2 regions of the Paraburkholderia sp. J7 genome follow, and region 1 is predicted to be linked to the other one. Evidence: riboswitches for the same ligand, from Rfam matches in the RefSeq annotation. Region 1 holds a riboswitch; the other holds the start of a gene.
The links. A riboswitch is a leader RNA that binds a small molecule or an ion and turns the genes downstream of it on or off. The one in region 1 is predicted to bind manganese.
Positions count from the first base shown of each region.

Region 1 (4,415 bases):
GCAAAACTGTTGACGTTCACCGGCGATCCCGCGCAATCGTCCGACGCCGCGGTCTTCAACGAAGACGGCGTCGTGATCGTCGAAGACGGCCACGTGCTCGCCTCGGGCGCGTGGTCCGCGCTCAAGTCGCGTGTGAGCGATGGCGCAACGGTCCATGACCTGCGCGACAAGCTGATCGTGCCGGGTTTCATCGACACGCACATCCACTATCCGCAGACGGACATGATCGCCTCGCCTGCGCCGGGTCTGCTGCCGTGGCTGAACACCTACACGTTCCCGACCGAACGCGGCTTCGAAAACGAAGCGGTGGCGCAGGACACGGCGCGCTTTTTCGTCGATGAACTGCTCGCCTGCGGCACGACCACGGCGCTCGTGTATTGCACCGTGCACAAGCAGTCCGCCGATGCGCTCTTCACCGCGAGCGAAGCGAAGAACCTGCGCATGGTCGCGGGCAAGGTGCTGATGGACCGCCACTGCCCCGAGTTCCTGCGCGACACGCCGCAAACGGGCTACGACGACAGCGCCGAGCTGATCGAGCGCTGGCACAACCGCGGGCGCCAGATGTACGCGCTCACGCCGCGCTTTGCGCCCACCTCGACCGAAGCGCAGCTCGAAGCGTGCGGCGCGCTCGCGAAGGCGCACGGCGACATCTTCATCCAGAGCCACGTGGCGGAAAACCCCGACGAGGTGAAGTGGGTCAAGGAACTGTTCCCTGGCCATCGCAGCTACCTCGACGTGTACGATCACTACGGACTCCTGCGCAAGCGCGCGGTATATGGTCACTGCATCTGGCTCGACGACGAAGACCGCCGCCGCATGGCGGACACCGGCACGGTCGCAGCGCACTGTCCGACCTCGAACCTGTTCCTCGGCAGCGGCCTGTTCGACTTCGACAAGGCGGGCGCATCGTCGATGCCTGTCACGCTCGCCACCGACGTGGGCGGCGGCACCTCGTTCTCGATGCTGCAAACGATGAACGAGGCGCACAAGGTCGCGCGCATGGGCGGCCACCATCTCACGGCCACGCGCATGTTCTGGCTCGCGACAGCGGGCGCGGCCCACGCGCTCGATCTCGCCGACAAGATCGGCACGCTCGCGCCCGGCAGCGAAGCGGACTTCGTCGTGCTCGATGCGCAGTCCACGCCGCTGCTCGCGCGGCGTACGGCGCGCGCCGAATCGCTGGAAGAATTGCTGTTCGCGCTCGCCCTGCTCGGCGACGACCGCGCCGTGTTCGAGACCTACGCGGCGGGCAAACGCGTGCACAGCCGCGCCGGCGCGCACCGCTGAAAGCCCCACCCGGCGCGGGTTGCAGGGAAAACCTGCATGGTATAATCCGCGCCTCATTGGGGAGTAGCCGCCTCCGAATCGCGCCACAGTGCCGCAGCGCCGGTCTCAAGACCCCACGCTTGCCGCGCGCGAATTCGCGGGGGCGTCCGTCAACAGACTTGGCCTGCGCGGCCATGGCGGACGCAGCCTTTATCCCGGGCCTGGCGAGACCGATGACCCATGACCGCCGCAACAGGGCCCGGCGGTTCGTGGGTCGTCGCTCGCACACACCACGGCCCGAGGATCCACCACAACGTGAACCAAGCCTTTCTGGTTTCCACCGGCGCCGTCGCGCTCGCCGAAATTGGCGACAAGACGCAGTTGCTCTCGCTCGTGCTCGCGGCGCGCTACCGCAAACCCGTGCCAATCATTCTCGGTGTGCTCGTCGCCACGCTCGTCAATCACTCGGGCGCGGGCGCGCTCGGCACGTGGCTCGGCGCGCTCGTCACGCCGGGCGTGATGCGCTGGGCGCTCGCCGCCTCGTTCGTCGCCATGGGGCTGTGGATTCTCGTGCCGGACAAGCTCGAAGAAGGCGAAGCGAGCGTGAACCGCTCGCAGCTCGGCGTGTTCGGCGCGACGGTCGTGACTTTCTTTCTCGCCGAGATGGGCGACAAGACGCAGATCGCCACCGTCGCGCTCGCCGCGCGCTTTCACGACTTCTTCGGCGTGGTGGCCGGCACGACGCTCGGCATGATGATCGCGAACGTGCCCGCAATCCTGCTCGGCGACCGCTTCGCCCACAAGCTGCCGACGAAGCTCGTGCATGCGATCGCGGCGGTGTTGTTCGTCGTGCTCGGCGTGCTCGCGATTCTGGGCGTGGGGTTCTGACGTGCCTATTTGGCGGGTGCGGCTGCGGCACCCTGCGCCGCAGCAGGCGAGGCCGCACTGGTCTCGTTCGGTTCGCCGCCGCCCTTGCCTAGCGAAATCTTGACCTCCGTCACGGTGCCGTTAGCCAGAGGGAAATTCCCGAGCGCGCTCTGCACGAGAAAGGGCATCACACGCACGAGCGACGGATCGTCGCCGGAAGTGCGCGCAGTCACGTTGTAGACCTCCTTGCCGCTCGCCCTTTCGGTGATGCGAATGCCGAGCGCATGCGAATACACCGGATAGGTCTGGTTCACGTAGGCGGGCTGATACGGTCCCCACGCGCCCCACGGGTTCCAGGGGCCCCAGTACGGGCCCGGCCAGGGGTTGTAGAACACGGGCTGCGCAACCGTCACCGTGTCGGTGCGGCTGCCGTAAGCGAGCCCCACGAGGTAGTGCGCCTGCGGTTCGGCCACGAGGCGGAACGCATGCGTCGCGAGCCCGTTGGCGACGAACTGCTCGTAGGTGCTCTGCTCGATGCTCTGGCTCTGCTCGGCGCTGCGTGTGAACGCAAAGGTGCGCGTGGCGTCGCTGCCGCCGTCCCATGCGGAGAAAGCGGTCACCTGGCTCGTCACGTAAGTCGTGCAGCCGGAGAGCGTGAGTGCGAGCGCCGCCAGCATCAGTAGGGCGCGGCGGGTCCATCGGTCGTGCATCATGGTCTTCTCGTCTTCAGTTGGAAAGGTGCAGTCGTGGGGGCCGCTCTCTCCGATACGAACTTTGCGCCGCGCTTATTCCCTGTTGGTGCCCTGTCCGGTCCGTGCGCGCTCCATGCCGGTCGTGTCCTGTCTTGTGGCCCGCTTTGTTGTCTGTTGCCGCGCGGCAGGGCCTGATCATACTGACTCGCGGCGCGGCGCGAAAGTTCGCGGACCAAGCCCTGACGGACAAAGCGGCCCGAGCCTTTGTACAATGGGGCGAACCGCCGTGCTCCCGCGACGGCAGGCAGCGCCCAGCGGGCGCCCACGCCGCCGCGGCCGGCCAATCCGATCCACACGATCGATCCACACCGATCCGACACGCCCCTATCCAGACCATGTCCGATACTGCCACGCCCACCGTGATCCGCCGCGAAGACTACGCACCGCCCGCGTTTCTGATCGATACCGTCGACCTCGAATTCGACCTCGCGCCCGAGCGCACGGTCGTCAAGAGCACGTTGCGCGTGCGTCGCAATCCCGACGCGCAACCCACCGGGCATCTCGAACTCATGGGCGAGCAGCTCGAATTCATGGGCGCGGCGATCGACGGCAAACCGTACGCGAACGTGCGCGCACACGAGCACGGCCTCACGGTCGAGAACGTGCCCGAGGCGTTCGAGCTCACGCTCACCGGCGCGTGCGACCCGGCCGCCAACACCACGCTCTCGGGCCTTTACGTGTCGAGCGGCAACTTCTTTACGCAGTGCGAGGCCGAGGGCTTTCGCCGCATCACCTGGTTCCTCGACCGCCCCGACGTGATGTCGACCTACACGGTCACGCTGCGCGCCGACAAAGCCGCCTATCCGGTCCTGCTCTCGAACGGCAACCTGATCGCGCAAGGCGACCTGGCCGACGGCCGTCACTATGCGAAATGGGAAGACCCGTTCCGCAAGCCGAGCTACCTGTTCGCGCTCGTGGCGGGCAAGCTCGTGGCGCTGGAAGAACGCATCCAGAGCCGCTCGGGCAAGGAAAAGCTGCTGCAGGTGTGGGTCGAGCCGCACGATCTCGACAAGACGCGCCACGCCATGGACTCGCTCATCCACTCGATCCACTGGGACGAGCAGCGCTTTGGCCTCGAACTCGATCTCGACCGCTTCATGATCGTCGCCGTGAGCGACTTCAACATGGGCGCGATGGAGAACAAGGGGCTCAACATCTTCAATACGAAGTACGTGCTCGCCAATCCCGAAACGGCCACCGATGTCGACTTCGCGAACATCGAAGCCGTGGTCGGCCACGAGTACTTCCACAACTGGACCGGCAACCGCGTGACCTGCCGCGACTGGTTCCAGCTGAGCCTGAAGGAAGGCCTCACGGTGTTCCGCGACCAGGAATTCTCGGCGGCGATGTCGGGCGGCGACGAAAACGAAGCTGCGCGCGCGACCAAGCGTATCGAGGACGTGCGCGTGCTGCGCCAGATGCAGTTCGCCGAAGACGCGGGTCCGATGGCGCACCCGGTGCGACCGGAAAGCTACGTCGAGATCAACAACTTCTACACGATGACCGTCTACGAGAAAGGCTCGGAAGTCG
Region 1 covers NZ_CAJMYZ010000022.1:66,809-71,223, forward strand. The annotation lists gene guaD (guanine deaminase) at 1-1,287, shown strand, start outside; yybP-ykoY riboswitch at 1,334-1,489, shown strand; gene U5A58_RS30430 (TMEM165/GDT1 family protein) at 1,582-2,154, shown strand; gene U5A58_RS30435 (DUF4136 domain-containing protein) at 2,160-2,846, opposite strand; gene pepN (aminopeptidase N) at 3,221-4,415, shown strand, end outside.

Region 2 (4,415 bases), on a different contig from region 1:
GCGCAAAGACCAGCCGCGAGAACTACGAACCGAAGAACGGCACGCAAAAGCCGGCCGGGCCGACGCAATCGCCGGGGCCGTTGGGCTGCGGATGCAGGTTCGCGCATCCGGAGAAGGCCGCAGCGACCGTAACGCACAGCGCGGCGCGCAACACATAAGAAAGAACGCGTGATTTCATGAACGGGATGGAATGAGCCGACATTGACTGGCCGCGGTGCGAAGTTCCGTCACGACGCGCGGCCTGTTTCGCCGCGACGCAATTGCGCGAGCGGCGTCAGTGATGCGCGTACAGCGTTCGATCGAGCGTCTGGAGTTGTCCGTCGCGCTCGGCGTGCACGAGTTCGTGGCGCACCTGTGCGCGCGTGACCGGCGCGTCGGTCTGCCGGACTTGTGCGCTCGCCAACTGCTGCGCGGGTGCTTGTGGTGCGCTCGCCGCCTGTGCATGCGCGAGCGCCGATATCGACAGCATGATCGCGACGCACGCGCCGCTCCGGAATATCTTCACCTCGTTTCTCCTGTGCGGCCTCGCGGCCGGGGTCATCGGTCAGGGCCGCAAGCGTTGAGCGCTCCGGCATCGAGTCGCGTTGCGGCTCGTGAGGCAAGGATAGAGGCGCGACTTTCGCCAAACATCCGCACGAAAATGAAGAAATATTTAACCAGAGACCTGCCAATACCGGCTTCGATATTTATTTAGGCCTTCTTATCAATCACAGAAATTTGCCGCGAAAAAACAACGCCGGTACACGCAACGGCCTTGTGATGCCGAACTGGCGGTGCATTGGCGCTCATGCGCTTTCTGAAACTCAGTCTTTCCGTTTTTCAAATTCGTCCATGCAGGGCGATACGCATAATCGCCGCTGAATTTCGGGGCGCCGGCCCGCATCGTGTCTTCACGTGCCTTCGCGCGCCGCGAATTCACTCTCACCTACGCCACTCATCAACGAAGATCATTCAATGAAAAAAACCGCTCTCGCCGCCGCTTTTACGCTGGCAACCTTCGCCTCCATCGCCCACGCGCAAAGCAGCGTGACGCTCTACGGCTCGCTCGACACCTCCGTTGCCTGGTTCGGCAACCAGCAAGGCAAGAACGGCTCGGGCGGCACGTTCCAGATGATGTCCGGCAACCTGTCGCCGAACCTCTGGGGCCTGCGCGGCACAGAGGATCTCGGCAACGGTCTTTCGGCGATCTTCAAGCTCGAAAGCGGCTTCAATATCGACAACGGCAAGCAGAACCAGGGCGGTCGTCTCTTCGGCCGCACGGCGATGGTCGGCCTGAATTCGAGCGCCGCCGGCGCCGTCACGCTCGGCCGCCAGTACGATCCGCTCATCGACTTGCTGCAGCCGCTCACCAACGACGGCGCCTTCGGTTCCGCATTCGCCACGCCGGGCGACATGGACAACTACGACAACAGCTACCGCACGAGCAACTCGATCAAGTACGCGAGCCCTAACTTCGGCGGCCTGCAAATGAGCGCGATGTACGCGTTCGGCGGCCAGCCCGGCAGCACCGGCGCGGGACAGACGTGGGCCGTGGCGGCCGCTTACAACCATGGTCCGTTCGGCTTCGGCGCGGGCTACTTCAAGGCCAACAGCAACGGCGGCACGGCCGCGACGTTCGACGGCCTGAATCCGAACACCGATGTGAACGTGGATTCCACCGCCATTACGGGCGGCTTCGTCTCCGCAAACTCGCTGCAGATCATTCGTGCAGCCGGCGACTACACGTACGGGCCGGTAACGGCAGGTCTCGCGTACAGCAACGTCGAATACGCGAACTATCAGAGCGCGGCCGGCGCGAACAGCAACACGAAGTTCAACACGGGCCAGGCCTTCATCAACTATCAGGTCACGCCGGTCGCGCTCGTGGGCTTCGGCTACAACTACACGAAGGGTCACGGCAACGGCGTGGACGCGAGCTACAACCAGTTCAGCCTCGGCGGCGACTATTTCCTCTCCAAACGCACCGACATCTACGTGCTCGCGGGCTACCAGAAGGCTTCGGGCAAGACGATCGATGCGGGGACGGGCGAACTCGTCAACGCGGTCGCCTCGTTCGGCGACTTCGGCAACGATGCGACCAACGACAAGCAGGCCATGGCGATGGTCGGCCTGCGTCACAAGTTCTAATTGGCATCGAGCGGCGAGTGCGCCGGAAAATCGCTCGCTGCCATGAACTTCGGCTATAATCGCCCCCTGTCTTAGGGGAGTAGTCTGCAACGCCATCCTCGGCGTTGCGCCGCCGTCAACATAATTGGTGCCCCTGCACCATGGCGTCGGCAGCCGTATTGCAAGTTGCTGCAGCGAATCGCTGCAAAGCGCGGCCTGACGAGACCTATGACGTTTTCCCTTTCACCCGGGCCGGGCGAAGGGAAGCGTCATGGTTTCGGTGCCCGGCTCGCACAATACGGCAAAACAATGACTCGTCTCGCCCCGCATCACCTTCTCATTTGCGCCACGGAGCGTTCGTCATGATCTTGACGTTCGCCCTGCTCGTTGCCTCGGCCGGCATTATCTATTTGTCCTGCGAGACCTTCGTCAATAGCGTCGAGTGGCTCGGTCAAAAGCTCAAGGTCACGCAGACGGCCACCGGCACGATCCTCGCCGCGTTCGGCACGGCGTTGCCCGAGAGCGTGGTCACGCTCGTTGCAGTCGCTTTCGGTGGGGACCCTGCACACAAGGAAATTGGCGTGGGCGCCGCGATTGGCGGGCCGCTCGCGCTCAGCACGATCGCCTATGCCGTAGTGGGCGTCGCGCTGCTCGCCACCGCGAAGCGCGTGGGCCGCGAGCGCGCTACCACAGTCGATGTGAATACGCGCCGCCTGCGCCGCGACCAGCTCTGGTTCCTTGCGATCTTCGTCGCGAAGATCGCGCTCGGGCTCGTGCTGTTCAGCTTCAAGCCGCTACTGGGCATCGCGTTTCTCGCGGCCTACGCCTTCTACTGCTGGAAGGAGCTTTCCGCCGAAGACAGCGGCGAAGTGGAAGGCGATCTCGAGCCGCTCAAGCTGCGCCCACACGACGAGAATCCGGCCATGGTGTGGATTCTGCTGCAGACGCTCGGTGCGCTCGCGGTGATCTTCGCGGCCTCGCATCTGTTTGTGCAGCAAATCAGCGCCGTGGGGCCGTGGCTCGGCCTGAGCCCGCAGTTGACCGCCGTGTTGTTCAGCCCGATCGCAACCGAACTGCCCGAGATCATGAACGCGATCATCTGGGTGCGTCAGGGCAAGGAGCGCCTCGCGCTTGCGAACATCAGCGGCGCGATGATGATTCAGGCCACGATTCCCACGGCGTTCGGCCTCTTCTTCACGCCGTGGCATCTCGGCACGCCTTCGATTCTTGCGGCCGTGACGACCATGGTCGCCATTCTGTTTCTGCAGTGGGCGTTTCGTGCGCCGAAGGTGCGCAGCCGTCAGCTCACGCATGTCGGCTGGCTCTATGTGGTGTTCGCGGCGTTGCTGTTCGTGGTTTGACGCAGTTCTGAGCTACCTCAGGCCGCAGCGGCGGCCTGGGCGGCGCCCGCATGGTGATGAAGCCAGCGGATCATGTCCGAATGCCTGACCACGCCAACGAGCCGCCTCGCGTCGTCCATGACGGGAATGTCGTGATAGGCGTGCTCGATGAAGATCGGCACCAGATGCGCGAGCGGCGTGGCCCGATGGACCGCGTGCACGCCGGCCGCCATCACCGCCTCGACCGTTTCCTCCACGCGCGCCGACTCGCGCAGCACCGCGCGGCGCAGCGTGTTCCAGAATCGCTCAAAGCCGGCCGCCGGCACGAGATCGCCGAGCGCGTGATGCGTGACGACGCCAACCACGCGGTCCATGGCGTCGACCACGGGCAGCGTCGAAGCGCCGTGGCGGCGGAACATGTCGTGCGCCGCCCGCGCCCCCATTGTTGCGGGCACAGCGGGACAGCCAATCGACATGATTTCCTCACAAGTTAGTTGTTCGAACGATTTTTGCGGAACGTTCAGCGGCTGCAGTCGATGTGGCGAGAGCGCAGCAAGCGGCATGGCAGCGGCTTGCTGCGGAGCACGAAACGCGGCGCGCGGATAGCGGTGTCCGGTCAGCGCGTGGAAGGCGAGCGCAGCGCTCAGCAAGGCGAAGGACTGGAACGCGATCGGCGCAAGCACGAAGTGAAAGCCGAGTGCGTGCACAGCGGGACCGCCGAGCACGGCCGTGAGCGCGACCGCGCCTGAAGGCGGATGTACGCAGCGGCACAGGAACATCGCGCAGATCGCGAGCGCCACGGCGACGGAAGCCGCCGCGACGGGCGACGCGATCCATTGCGCGCACGCCACGCCCACCAGCGCGGAGACGAAGTTGCCGCCAAGAATCGACCACGGCTGCGCCAGCGGGCTGTCCGACGCGCCGAAGAGCAGCACCGCGGAGGCGCCCATGGGCGCCACGAGCAACGGA
Region 2 covers NZ_CAJMYZ010000031.1:21,829-26,243, reverse strand. The annotation lists gene U5A58_RS35405 (DUF4148 domain-containing protein) at 275-505, opposite strand; gene U5A58_RS35400 (porin) at 955-2,127, shown strand; yybP-ykoY riboswitch at 2,190-2,396, shown strand; gene U5A58_RS35395 (sodium:calcium antiporter) at 2,469-3,467, shown strand; gene U5A58_RS35390 (HPP family protein) at 3,485-4,415, opposite strand, start outside.
Region 2: it holds a riboswitch for manganese, as region 1 does, so the genes downstream of both, U5A58_RS35395 (sodium:calcium antiporter) here and U5A58_RS30430 (TMEM165/GDT1 family protein) in region 1, are expected to answer to the same signal.